Regions from separate parts of the Pseudomonas sp. CYM-20-01 genome, predicted to be linked through region 1. Evidence: predicted binding sites of a transcription regulator. Region 1 holds the regulator's gene; each other region holds the start of a gene.
What was found. Region 1 encodes FliA, which starts transcription of late flagellar genes. Its sites were predicted from a motif close to CTAAAGTTTNNNNNNNNNNNGCCGNTAA; they were not measured.

Region 2: a site for FliA is predicted at 1,574-1,601, ahead of M2497_RS02810 (methyl-accepting chemotaxis protein). Genes of this name have one in related genera too.
Region 3: a site for FliA is predicted at 2,154-2,181, ahead of motA (flagellar motor stator protein MotA). Genes of this name have one in related genera too.
Region 4: a site for FliA is predicted at 1,406-1,433, ahead of M2497_RS26260 (methyl-accepting chemotaxis protein). Genes of this name have one in related genera too.

What each region holds. Positions count from the first base shown of each region.
Region 1 is NZ_AP025169.1:5,053,869-5,057,206, reverse strand. It holds gene flhF (flagellar biosynthesis protein FlhF) at 1-203, shown strand, start outside; gene fleN (flagellar synthesis regulator FleN) at 310-1,143, shown strand; gene fliA (RNA polymerase sigma factor FliA) at 1,140-1,880, shown strand; gene M2497_RS22820 (chemotaxis response regulator CheY) at 2,050-2,424, shown strand; gene M2497_RS22815 (protein phosphatase CheZ) at 2,443-3,231, shown strand; gene M2497_RS22810 (chemotaxis protein CheA) at 3,243-3,338, shown strand, end outside.
Region 2 is NZ_AP025169.1:631,473-634,810, reverse strand. It holds gene tatC (twin-arginine translocase subunit TatC) at 1-750, shown strand, start outside; gene M2497_RS02815 (16S rRNA (uracil(1498)-N(3))-methyltransferase) at 747-1,454, shown strand; gene M2497_RS02810 (methyl-accepting chemotaxis protein) at 1,644-3,338, shown strand, end outside.
Region 3 is NZ_AP025169.1:787,036-790,373, reverse strand. It holds gene rsgA (small ribosomal subunit biogenesis GTPase RsgA) at 1-44, shown strand, start outside; gene motB (flagellar motor protein MotB) at 212-1,231, opposite strand; gene motA (flagellar motor stator protein MotA) at 1,235-2,086, opposite strand; gene M2497_RS03450 (HDOD domain-containing protein) at 2,253-3,338, shown strand, end outside.
Region 4 is NZ_AP025169.1:5,779,386-5,782,723, reverse strand. It holds gene M2497_RS26275 (hypothetical protein) at 1-192, opposite strand, end outside; gene M2497_RS26270 (hypothetical protein) at 467-751, shown strand; gene M2497_RS26265 (cupin domain-containing protein) at 860-1,240, opposite strand; gene M2497_RS26260 (methyl-accepting chemotaxis protein) at 1,479-2,690, shown strand; gene M2497_RS26255 (response regulator) at 2,700-3,068, shown strand; gene M2497_RS26250 (STAS domain-containing protein) at 3,092-3,338, shown strand, end outside.

The DNA.
Region 1 (3,338 bases):
TGCTGAGCCTGGCCATCAGTCATGAATTGCCGGTCGCCTACCTGACCGACGGGCCGCGGATCCCGGATGATCTGCATCTGCCGCGCCGTCATCAGTTGGTCAGCCGTGCAGTCAGCGTGCAAATGCAAGACGAGCCTAGCGAGGAAGCGATGGCCGATATGTTCGCCGACCTCTACCACAACCCGGCGAAGCGGGTAGGTTGAGGGCGGTATGAACACCGTGAAATGTATCTACATCGATGGTCTGCAAGCGATTCACGCGGCCAAGCCATGTAGCCTGCGTCTAAGCAAGACAAGGTAAAGAAATAAAATGGGCAGCATGCATCCCGTACAGGTGATCGCGGTGACCGGCGGCAAAGGTGGCGTCGGGAAAACTAACGTGTCAGTGAATTTGTCCCTGGCCCTGGCAGAGCTTGGCCGTCGCGTCATGCTGCTGGATGCTGACCTGGGGTTGGCGAACGTCGACGTTCTGCTGGGGCTGACGCCCAAACATACCCTTGCCGATGTGATCGAGGGCCGCTGTGAGCTGCGCGATGTGCTGCTGCAGGGGCCTGGTGGCATCCGCATCGTCCCGGCCGCCTCCGGCACCCAGAGCATGGTGCACCTGAGTCCGGCGCAGCATGCCGGGCTGATCCAGGCGTTCAGTGACATCGGCGACAACCTCGACGTGCTGGTGATCGACACAGCCGCCGGGATCGGCGAGTCCGTGGTCAGCTTTGTGCGCGCTGCGCAGGAAGTGTTGCTGGTGGTCTGCGATGAACCCACCTCGATCACCGACGCCTACGCCCTGATCAAACTGCTTAACCGTGACTACGGCATGAACCGCTTCCGCGTCCTGGCCAACATGGCCCAGAGCCCGCAGGAAGGGCGCAACCTGTTCGCCAAGTTGACCAAGGTCACGGATCGTTTCCTCGATGTCGCCTTACAATACGTCGGCGCAGTTCCCTACGACGAGTGTGTGCGCAAGGCTGTGCAAAAGCAGCGTGCAGTCTACGAAGCGTTCCCTCGTTCCAAGTGCGCACTGGCGTTCAAGGCTATTGCCCAGAAGGTCGATACCTGGCCGTTGCCTGCCAACCCTCGGGGGCATCTGGAGTTTTTCGTCGAGCGATTGGTGCATCAGACGAGCGCAGGACCCGTGCTATGACAGCGACCGGCTACAACGCGTACAAGAAGTCTGCCCGTGACAGCCAGGGCGAGTTGATCGAGCGCTACGCGCCCCTGGTCAAGCGCATTGCCTATCACTTGCTGGCGCGCCTGCCCGCCAGCGTCCAGGTCGAAGACCTGATCCAGGCGGGCATGATCGGCTTGCTCGAAGTGTCGACCAAATACGACGCGAGCAAGGGTGCAAGTTTCGAGACGTATGCGGGCATCCGCATCCGTGGCGCGATGCTCGATGAAGTGCGCAAGGGTGACTGGGCGCCGCGTTCGGTACACCGCAATACACGCATGGTCAGTGACGCAATTCGCGCAATTGAAGCAAAAACCGGTCGCGACGCTAAAGATCACGAAGTTGCGGCCGAACTCCAATTGAGTCTCGACGATTACTACGGGATTTTGAACGATACCTTGGGCAGCCGCCTGTTCAGTTTCGACGACCTGTTGCAGGACGGCGAACATGAAGGGCTGCACGAGGACGGCGCGAGTGCTCATATGGAGCCATCGCGTGACCTGGAAGATGAGCGTTTCCAGGGGGCGTTGGCGGACGCGATTGCCAATTTGCCGGAGCGTGAGCGGCTGGTGTTGGCGCTGTACTACGACGAAGAGCTGAACCTCAAGGAAATCGGTGAGGTCCTGGGTGTCAGCGAATCGCGGGTCAGCCAGTTGCACAGCCAGTGCGCAGCCCGCTTGCGGGGGCGTTTGGGAGAGTGGCGAGCGCGCTGAACAGGCAGTGTGGGGACACTGCAGACGATACCGCGAGGGCAACCGGCCTTCGCGGGTTCGACCCGTGGTGCCCCCGGCAGTCCTTTTTGTGTAATGCCTGTTGATTGAAATGGCGCGTCCAGGTGCTGGGCGCGTTTAAGACTGCTTGGAGGTCGAATTGGACAAGAACATGAAAATCCTCATCGTTGATGACTTCTCAACGATGCGGCGGATCATAAAAAACCTGTTGCGTGACCTTGGGTTCACAAACACGGTCGAGGCGGATGACGGCATTACGGCGATTCCGATCCTCAACAGCGGGAGCATCGACTTTCTGGTAACAGACTGGAACATGCCGGGCATGACCGGTATCGACTTGCTGCGCCACGTGCGCGCTGACGAAAAGCTGCGCAGCCTGCCAGTGCTGATGGTGACCGCCGAAGCCAAGCGTGAGCAGATCATCGAAGCTGCCCAAGCCGGGGTCAACGGTTACGTGGTCAAGCCATTCACTGCATTGGCCTTGAAAGAGAAGATCGAAAAAATCTTCGAACGCATCCACGGCTAATGCCATCGCGGGGGAGCTATGGAGCATAAAGAAACGTCACAGGGAGACTTCGAGTCGACCCTGAAAAAGCATGCTCACCAGTTGGTCGACAGCCTTGAAAAAGGCCAGTTCGGCGACGCGGTGCAGTTGATCCATGAGCTCAACCAGACCCGTGACCGCGGCCTGTACCAGGAAGTGGGCAAGCTCACACGCGAGCTGCACAGTGCGATCGTCAATTTCCAGATTGACCCGCATATGCCCCAGGCCGAAGAAATCTCGCAAATCACCGATGCCACCGAACGCCTGTCCTATGTGGTCAGGCTGACTGAGGCGGCGGCCAACCGCACCATGGACCTGGTGGAAAACGCCACGCCTCTGGTCAACGGCATGGCCACTGAAGCCCAGGCCCTGAGCCACGACTGGGGCCGCTTCATGCGCCGGGAAGTGGGGGCTGAGGAGTTTCGCGAGTTGGCACGTCGGGTTGACGGTTTCCTGTCACGCAGCGAGCAGGAAAACCGCACGGTTTCCAGCAACCTCAATGACATTCTGCTGGCCCAGGATTACCAGGACCTCACCGGTCAGGTGATCAAGCGTGTGACCCAGTTGGTCACCGAAGTGGAAAGCAACTTGCTCAAATTGGTGCTTATGGCTGGCCAGGTTGACCGTTTCGCCGGCATCGAACATGACCGCGAAGCGATCCTCTCGGAAAAAGATCCACAAAAACATCTCGCCAAGGGTGAAGGTCCGCAGATTCATGCCGATAAACGTGAAGACGTTGTATCGGGTCAAGATGATGTCGATGACCTGTTATCCAGTTTAGGCTTCTAAGGAGCACCCACATGAGCTTCGGCGCCGATGAAGAAATCCTTCAGGATTTCCTTGTAGAGGCCGGCGAAATTTTAGAGCAGTTGTCCGAGCAACTGGTCGAGCTGGAA
Region 2 (3,338 bases), 2.3 Mb from region 1:
CTGGTCTCGCACCTCACCGAGCTGCGTACCCGCCTGCTGCGCTGCGTAGCGGCCATCTTCATCATCTTTGCCGGGCTGTTCGCCTTTACCCAGCAGATCTACACTTTCGTCTCCACGCCGCTGCGCCAGTACCTGCCGGCCGGCGCGACGATGATCGCCACCGACGTGTCGTCGCCGTTCCTCACGCCGCTGAAGCTGACCATGATGGTTTCGCTGTTCCTGGCGATCCCGGTAATCCTGCACCAGATCTGGGGCTTCATCGCGCCGGGCCTGTACAAGCACGAGAAACGCATCGCGGTGCCGTTGCTGGTGTCGAGCATCCTGCTGTTCTACACCGGCATGGCGTTCGCCTACTTCCTGGTGTTCCCGCTGATCTTCAAGTTCTTCGCCGCCGCCACCCCGGCCGGTGTGGAAATGATGACCGACATCACCAGCTACCTCGACTTCGTGATGACGCTGTTCTTCGCCTTTGGCGTGGCCTTCGAAATCCCGGTGGCCGTGGTGCTGCTGGTATGGATCGGCGTGGTCAACGTGGCGTACCTGAAGAAGATCCGCCCGTACGTGATCATCGGCTGCTTCGTGGTCGGCATGATCCTCACGCCGCCGGACATCTTCTCCCAGACCCTGCTGGCCGTGCCGATGTGGATGCTGTTCGAGATCGGCATCCTGTTTAGCAGCCTGATCAGCAAGCGCGGCGAACACCCGGATGACCAGCGCGACGACGACCAGCCGCCAGCGACCCAGCCGTGAACCTGCTGCTGCTGGAGGAGGCCGATTTCATCGCGGCCGACCGCGTAGTGTTGCGTGATCGGCGCCTGGTGCACATGCAGGAAGTCCACCGCGCCGCCGTAGGCGACAGCCTGCGCGTCGGCCGCATGGGTGGCTTGATGGGCAATGCCCAACTGTTGCGCCTGGAGGCCAGTGAAGCCGAGTTGCATGTGAGCTTCGACCAACCGCCGCCGGCCAAACTGCCGCTGACCCTGCTGCTGGCCCTGCCGCGCCCGAAGATGCTGCGCCGGGTGCTGCAGACCGTGGCGGCCATGGGCGTGCCCAAGGTGGTGCTGGTCAACAGTTACCGGGTGGAAAAGAGCTTCTGGCAAACGCCGTTCCTGGAACCCGAGGCGATTCGCGAGCAACTGATCCTCGGCCTGGAACAGGCGCGGGATACGGTACTGCCCGAGATCATTATCGAGAAGCGCTTCAAGCCGTTTGTCGAGGACCGCCTGCCGGCGATGACTGAAGGCACCCTGGGCCTGGTCGGTCATCCTGGCGACTACCCAGCCTGCCCCCGCGGGCTGGATGAGCCGGTGACCCTGGCCATCGGCCCGGAAGGTGGCTGGATTCCCTACGAAGTGGACCTGCTGGCCAAGGCCGGTTTGCAGCCGGTGCAACTGGGCGCCCGCATCCTGCGCGTCGAAACCGCCGTCACCGCCCTGCTGGCCCGACTCTTCTAACTTCCCTAAGCAACCCGGTGGGAGGGGGCTTGCCCCCGATAGCGGTGTGTCATCCAGCTTATCCATTGCTGAACCACTGCAATCGGGGGCAAGCCCCCTCCCACATGGGTACAGCTTCGCTACAGAATTGCGCGTGCTGGCCGATATCCTCTGGATAAGTCCAAGCCTTGTTCCAGGGGAGTTCGCAGCATGTATCGTTGGTTAGCCGAAAAGCTGGGGAATGTCAGCGTCAAAACCAAACTTGGCGTGGGCTTCGGCCTGGTATTGCTGCTCACGTTGATGATCACCTTCACCGGTTGGACCGGCTTGGGGGATGTCACCAGTCGCGGTGACAAGCTGGGCTATATCTCCAGCCTCAACGGACTGACCAAGGACTTGCGCCTGGCGCGCCTGGACTTCGAAATGCGTCGCGGCGAACAAGGCACGGACGCGGTCAACGGCCTGATCGCCAAACTGGACAGCGGCCTCAAGACCGCCGCCGACCTGATCGAGCAACCCGACGACAAGGCCTTGGTGGAACAGCAACAGGACGCCTTGAACCAATACAAAAAAGCCTTCGGCGCCATGGTCCAGGCCGGGCTCAAGCGTGAAGGCGCGCGCAGCAAGCTGGGCGACACCGCCGACAACGCCGTGGCCAAGGTCAATGAGGTGGAAAAGTCCCTGCTGCAAGGTGACAGCGTCACGCAGTTCAACAGCGTGGTCGACCTGAGCAAACTGATCCAGCAGGCACGCTTCCAGGTACGCGGCTACACCTACAGTGCCAAGGTCGAGGCGGAGCAGCCGGCCCTCGACGCGATTGATAACGCCGTGAAGAAAATCACCGCGCTGGAGGGCCAATTGCCTGCGCAGTACCAGGCCAACCTGCAGGAGGCCAGCACTTCACTGCAAGCCTACCGCGCGGCCGTCAGCCAGTACCGTGACTCCCAGACGGCCGCCGCCGACGCGCTGAAAATCATGAGCGCCCAAGGCGAGACCCTGCAGAACCACAGCGAAAAACTCACCACCTCGCAAACCGTGGTACGCGATGCCGACGCCGCGCGGGCCAAACAACTGTTGCTGCTGGCGACCGTGCTGGCGCTGATCTTCGGTCTGGTGGCCGCCTGGGCCATCACCCGCCAGATCATCATTCCGCTGAACCAGACGCTGCAGGTGGCAGAACGCGTAGCCTCCGGCGACCTGAGCCACAACCTCACTTCCTTGCGCCAGGATGAACTGGGCCAGTTGCAACGCGCCATGCAAAGCATGACCGTCGGCTTGCGTGAGCTGATCGGCGGGATCAGCGACGGCGTCACCCAGATCGCCAGCGCCGCCGAGCAGCTGTCGGCCGTGACCGAACAAACCAGCGCCGGCGTCAACAGCCAGAAGGTCGAGACCGACCAGGTCGCCACCGCCATGAACGAGATGGCGGCTACCGTGCAGGAAGTGGCGCGTAACGCCGAGGAAGCCTCTGAGGCCGCCGTGGCCGCCGATCAGCAGGCCCGCGAGGGTGACAAGGTGGTGGGCGAAGCCATCGCCCAGATCGAACGCCTGGCCACCGAGGTGGGCAATTCCACCGTCGCCATGGGTGACCTGAAGCGCGAAAGCGACAAGATCGGCAGTGTGCTTGATGTGATCAAGTCCGTAGCGCAACAAACCAACCTGCTGGCCCTCAACGCCGCGATTGAGGCCGCACGTGCCGGGGAAGCCGGACGAGGTTTCGCCGTGGTGGCGGATGAGGTGCGCAGCCTGGCCCAGCGCACGCAGAAGTCCACTGAAGAGATCGAAGAACTGATCGTCGGCCTGCAAAGCGGCACCCAGCAGGTCGCGACCATCATGGACAACAGCCGTGACCTCACCGACAGCAGCGTCGAGTTGACCCGTCGCGCCGGCAGCGCGTTGGCGAGC
Region 3 (3,338 bases), 2.4 Mb from region 1:
GCTATCGGTCGATTATTGCGAGCTTGCCCGAAAGCAGTTATTGAGCCGCACAGACAACATTGTGGCGAGCGGGCTTGTCCCGCGTTGGGCTGCGCAGCAGCCCCGAAGCCTGATGACGCGGTTTACCTGGAAGAAATGCGGCGTTTGGATCAGGGCCGCTTCGCAGCCCAACGCGGGACAAGCCCGCTCACCACAAAAAGACCTTAGTTGCTTAAGAACCCGTCTTAGGCACCGTAGGATCCTTCACCCCACCGTCATCAAACAGGTTCAGCTTCTGACGCAGCTCATGCGCCGGCAACGGCTCCTGTCCTGGCGGAATCGCGTTCGGATCGGCCGGTACTTCACCCGGCGCGCCGGCCCCCGGAGTAGGTTGCGCCGCTGGGGGCTGGTCACCTTCGATCGCACGTTGGGCCTTTTTGGTCAGCACCACGATATCGATACGGCGGTTGATGGGGTTGAACGGGTCCTTGGGGTCAAACAGCTGCGACGATGCAAACCCTACCACGCGCGCCACTTGCGGGTCCGGGTAGCTGCCAGCCACCAGCGCACGGCGTGCAGCGTTGGCGCGGTTGGCCGAAAGCTCCCAGTTACCGAAGTCACCCTGGCCTGCGTAAGGCTTGGCGTCGGTGTGGCCACTGATGCTGATCTTGTTCGGCACCGCCTTGATGGTGTCGGCCATGGCCAGCAGGATGTCTTCAAAGTACGGCTTCAAGCGCGCACTGCCGGAGTCGAACATCGGGCGGTTGGCTGCGTCGGTGATCTGGATGCGCAAGCCGTCCGGGGTGATCTCGAATGAAATCTGATCCTTGAACTTCAACAGTTGCGGGTTTTCCTCAACCTTGGTCTGCAGTTCTTGCAGCAACAGTTCAAGACGCTCCTGCTCGACCTGTTCGGCCATAGACTCGACAGTATCGCGCTCGATCGGGATTTTTTCCTGAGGCGCTTCGGTCTTGACCTCCGGGTTGATGGTGCGCTCAGGCGCCAACTGCGGCGAGCCGCCCAGGTCGATCACGAAGGGCGTGCCGCTTTCCGAGAAACCAATCGGGTCCTTGAAGTAGCCGGCAATGGCGATCTTCTGTTCCGGCGTGGCGGTGGACATCAGCCACAGCACCAGGAAGAACGCCATCATCGCCGTCGCAAAGTCGGCGAAGGCGATTTTCCAGGCGCCACCATGGTGCCCCGCAGCGAAGCGCTTGACGCGCTTGATGATTATCGGCTGGTTGTTTTCCATGGCTTAGCGACCGCGAACCGCTTGTTCCAGCTCGGCGAAGCTTGGGCGATGCTTGGGGTACAGCACTTTGCGGCCGAACTCCACCGCCAGCGACGGCGGCATGCCGGAAGCGGAAGCAACCAGGCTGGCCTTGATCGACTCGTACAGGTTCACTTCTTCCTTGGCGTCATGGGCCAGGGAAGTCGCCAGCGGGCCGAAGAAGCCATAGGCCGCCAGAATACCGAAGAAGGTACCGACCAGCGCCGCACCCACGTGCATGCCGATAGCGGCCTGGTCGCCCTCACCCAGGGATGCCATGGTCACCACGATACCGAGTACCGCCGCGACGATACCGAAACCCGGCATACCATCAGCGATGCCGGTCACCGCGTGGGAGGGGTGCTCCAGCTCTTCCTTGAGGCTGAACAACTCCATGTCGAACAGGCCTTCCAGCTCGTGGGGGGCCATGTTGCCGGAGGACATGATGCGCAGGTAGTCACAGATGTAGGCGGTCATGCGCTCATCTTTGAGCACGGCCGGGTACTTGGCGAAAATCGGGCTGGCGGCGGCGTCTTCGATGTCGGCCTCGATGGCCATCATGCCTTCGCGGCGGCTCTTGTTGAGGATCTCGTAGACCAGGCCCAACACCTCCAGGTAGAAGGTATGGGTGAAGCGCGAACCGAACATGCCCAGCGACTTCTTGATCACGTGCATGGTCATGTAGCCGGGGTTCGCCTGCAGGAATGCACCCAGTGCCGCACCGCCGATGATCATCACCTCGAAAGGCTGGATCAGCGCAGCGATTTTACCGTGGGACAGGACGTACCCGCCGAGCACGCTTGCGAAGACGACGATGATGCCGATAATTTTAGCCATAGGAGATGAGTACTTGCGCCGTCGGGTTCATGGACATATTGGGTGTAGCAGAAAACTCTTGTTCTACTTATCGGCAAAACTGCGCCAGACTATAGCCCGTTAAGGCGAAAAGCCAGTTCGGCCCGCTCCGGGCGTGTAGACCGCAAGTGATGATCGCGCCCCAATCATGGCTAATGAAACGACAGTCCCAACTGCAAAACCCAACTCTCTCGCCGCTTGGATCAAGCGCCTGGACGATGTGCTGCTGCCCGTTCCCCAGGCCAGCCACGACCGCGTGTGCAAAGGCATCCGTGATAACCGCAGTTCGTTGCGGGATATTGCCGAGCTGATGCAAAACAGCCCGGCCCTGGTGCTCAGCGTGATGCGCGAGGCCAACAGCCACACCCATGGCAGCCTGGCGGAACCGGCGGAAAACCTCGAGGTGGCGCTCAATCGCCTGGGCCTCAAGCGCGCCGAAGAATTGCTGGCGCGCCTGCCCTCGGTGCCCGCACACGAGATCCCCGTGGCATTGCGCCAACTGTTGCTGGTCAGCCAGCACGCGTCGCAGCAGGCCAACGGTTTGTTCGGCAGTCGCCTGGCGCGGCTGTGGCAGGACATCCACTGGGGCAGCCTGTTGTTCCTGTCGCCACTGTGGCCGATGGCGGTGGCCTACCCCAAGCTTCTGGAGGAGTGGGAGCTGCGGGTTATCCACAAGGGCCAGTCAGCCCGCGCGGTCGAGCAGGAACTGTTCGGCATACGCCTGCTCGACCTGTGCGTCGGCCTGACCGAAGCCTGGCACCTGCCGATCTGGGTGTCCCAGGGCTATAAGTTGCTGATGAGCGAGCAGCGCCTGCTGGTCAAGGCCCTGCATATCGCCCGTGAGGACGACCCACTGCGCCATCAGCAATTGCTCGACGCCGAACCCAACCTGCGGCGCTGGCTGAACCAGCCGGCCAATACCGTGTTGCTGGCCAACGGCCTGGCGATGTCGGCCCAGGAATCCTGGACCTGCCCGCACACCGAACGCTGGCAGTTGCTCACAGCGCTGTACCTGCAACAACCGTTGGGCGAGGTGCAGCAACTGGTCCACCAGCAAGCCGTCACCAGTGCCCGTACCACCCTGATGCCCGACCTCTGGCACCCGGCGCTGTCGCTGATCTGGCCGTGGCATGTGGCGAAGATTCATCGCGGCCTGCTGCCGGCGCCACCGCCCACCGCCGAGGCCCTGGCCGTGTGGCGCAAGCGCTGCACTGAACTCTTGGTGGAACCGAGC
Region 4 (3,338 bases), 730 kb from region 1:
AAGCGCTTGATCCACACATTCCGCGACTTTGGATTGAATGACCGCTAAATCCTCCTGCCGCACCAGCAACCCGAATACCTCCCGCTCATACCCATCCATCACCGGATCGTCCCGCAAAACCGGGCTGCCGCCGTCCGTCTCGTGCACCAGCTTCAGTGCAAAAAGCGCAACAGCTTCCAGCGTCAACTCCATGGTCTTGGTTCCTAGGGCTTGGGGGAGGGCGATGATCACTGTTCTACGCAGGAAAAAAAAGACCCCAATACCGCGAACTGCCAGGCTCACGCCCCTGTGAAGTCATTTGCCCAAGGAACAATATTAATTAGCCATGTTCCAACTCGCCGTGCCAAATGCACTCGGCCACCAGACGGGGGCGGTGCAAGGCTTGACCCATTACAAGGACGGAAAAACGCATGCACTCACTTCCCACCCAGGCCCCCACAGACTCGCAAGTTGTGAGGATTAATCGATGATCTATCGCGGCGCAGGCTGGCTGACGTTGTTTACACCGGTGGCGATGGTGCTGCTATTAATGTGGCTGTGGCCCGACCCCAGCGTCAAACCCGGCAACACATCGCTGATGCAGGTGTTGCTCGGCTTCGGGGCGGGGTCAGCGATCAACACCGTGCTGGGCTTTGTACTGAACCGACAACCGCACGCCGATGGCGTGCGCCACCACTTCTTTTTCATGCCGATGCAATGGCCGGCGCTGGCGATCACGGTGGTCTGCACGCTGATTGCCTTGCTGAAATAACCCTCCCGGCCGCTCGTCCGGGGCGGCCGCGTCTTGACCTGTTCAAGGCTGACACGATAAGTGGAGTGAGTGTCTCATAACAGTATGAGCGAGCAGGCGACGCCAGCCTCAGATCCACTGGTCATTCACAGCCGTGAGCTCCCCACCTTCATGCCCGGTATTCAAGATGCCCCGTGGCTCGATCATCATCAGCTTGGCCTCGCCTTCGGCGGCTGTGCGGTGCGCTACGCCCCGAGGGACCACGTACAGCTCACCCGGTGCGACATAGACCGGGCCGTCTGCAAGGTCGATACGCAGGGTACCGTCAAGTACCAGAAAGGCCTCGTCGGTTTCGGGGTGGGAGTGCCAGATGAACTCGCCTTCGATGCGCACGACTTTGAACTGGTAGTCGTTCATCTCCGCAACGACGCGTGGGCTCCATGGTTGGTCGATCAGGTCAGCTTTTTGGATGAGATTTATGGGGTGTGTCGGGGGCTGTGACTGAGACATGTCGGAGACTCTGCTGGATAAGAGTCGTCAGGTTAGCGAATGAGGGATCGAGGGCGCTTGTACGATCCTGCAAGCAGCCTGAGCGTGTCAGCTGGCGTCACCTACACTTAACTCCGTGCTCAGTCACACACCGGTCATAAACCAGACGGAAGGCACTCAACAGACCTAAAGTTGAGCCGCTAGGGGCGGATAAACTCTATGTCGTTTACATCCGCAACACTGTTCAAGGATCGAACTCATGCCCCAGCGCCCATCCAGCCGCACGCACCTTCCCGTTTATCCTCGTTTCCGTTGGTTCGCCTTGATTCCGGTCGTGCCGGCCGTTGTGTGGATACTCGTGCAATCCACTTCGCCGGCCAATCTGCTGGCCTGCACGGTACTGGTGATGATCGGCCTCGGTGCCTGTGCCTGGAGCGCGGCTTCACAGCGCAACGCACTGCAGCGAGCGATTGCTCAGGCGCAGGCGGACCAATCGAGTGTGTACGCGCATAACGGCTTGGCCTCGCGTGCACAGCTCGATGAGGTATTGCTGGGCGCCATGCCCATCTGGGCCAAGCAGGTGGAAAGCTCGCGCCATCAGACCGAGGAAGCGATTGTGAGCCTGGTGAACCGTTTCACCGGGATCGCCACCCGCTTGGAGGAAACGGTACAAGCGTCGCAGCACGCGGCCGGCGAGCTGGACGGGCAGGCCGCTGACGGCGCGCTTGAGGTGCTGGCACGCAGTGACAGCGAGTTGAGCCAGGTGATCAATTCGCTCAAGGCCACGCAAACCAGCCGTGACCAGACCCTGGCGCAGGTGCGCAGCCTGACCGCCTACACGGGCGAGCTGCGTACCATGGCCGCTGATGTGGCAGCGATTGCCGCACAAACCAACCTGCTGGCCCTCAACGCGGCCATCGAAGCGGCGCGCGCCGGTGAGGCCGGTCGCGGCTTCGCGGTGGTGGCCGATGCGGTGCGCAGCCTGTCGAGCAAATCCAGTGAAACGGGCCAGCAGATGTCGGCCAAGGTCGACATCATCAATAACGCCATTACTCAATTGGTGCAGGCCGCGTCCAGCAGTGCCGACCAGGACAGCCATTCGGTGGCCGAGTCCGAAAACAGTATTCAAATGGTGCTCACACGCTTCCAGAACATCACTGGGCGTCTGGCCGAATCCGCCGACCTGCTCAAACAGGAAAGCTACGGCATCCGCGATGAGATGACCGAGGTGTTGGTCAACCTGCAATTCCAGGACCGGGTCAGCCAGATCCTCAGTCACGTGCGCGACAACATGCACGCCCTGCATGACCATCTGCAACAGGCCAACCAGACCCCGGACCAGCCGCTGGACATCGACGCTCGCCAGTGGCTGGCGCGCATGGAAACCACCTATGCCACTGACGAGCAACGACGCCTCCATCGTGGCGAGGCGGCAGTGCAGTCGAATTCCCAAGACATCACTTTCTTTTAGGAGCACATCATGGCGAAGAATGTATTAGTGGTCGACGACTCCAGCAGCGTGCGCCAAGTGGTCGGCATCGCCTTGAAAAGCGCCGGTTACGACGTGATCGAGGCCAGCGACGGCAAGGACGCCCTGAACAAGCTGACCGGGCAAAAAGTGCACCTGATCATCAGCGACGTGAACATGCCCAACATGGATGGCATCACCTTCGTCAAGGAGGTGAAGAAGCTGGCCAACTACAAGTTCACCCCGATCATCATGCTGACCACCGAGTCTCAGGAATCGAAGAAGGCCGAAGGCCAGGCCGCGGGCGCCAAGGCATGGGTGGTCAAGCCATTCCAGCCGGCGCAGATGCTGGCGGCGGTCTCCAAATTGATCCTGCCCTGACACCCGGCGCCAGGGAGGCCAACATGCCGATCACTCACGAAACAATCGACGACACTACCCATGTGGGCATCGACGGCGAACTCACGATCTACACCGTCGCTGAACTGGCGGGCGCGTTGTGGCCGCAGATGGGCGCGGCGCCGCGCCTGGAACTGGACCTGTCCCAGGTGACGGAAATGGACGGTGCCGGCCTGCAGTTGCTGGCCGTCATCCAGCGTGAAGCCGGCATTGCCGGCACCGCCTTGAGTGTCACCGGCCAGAGCCAGGCAG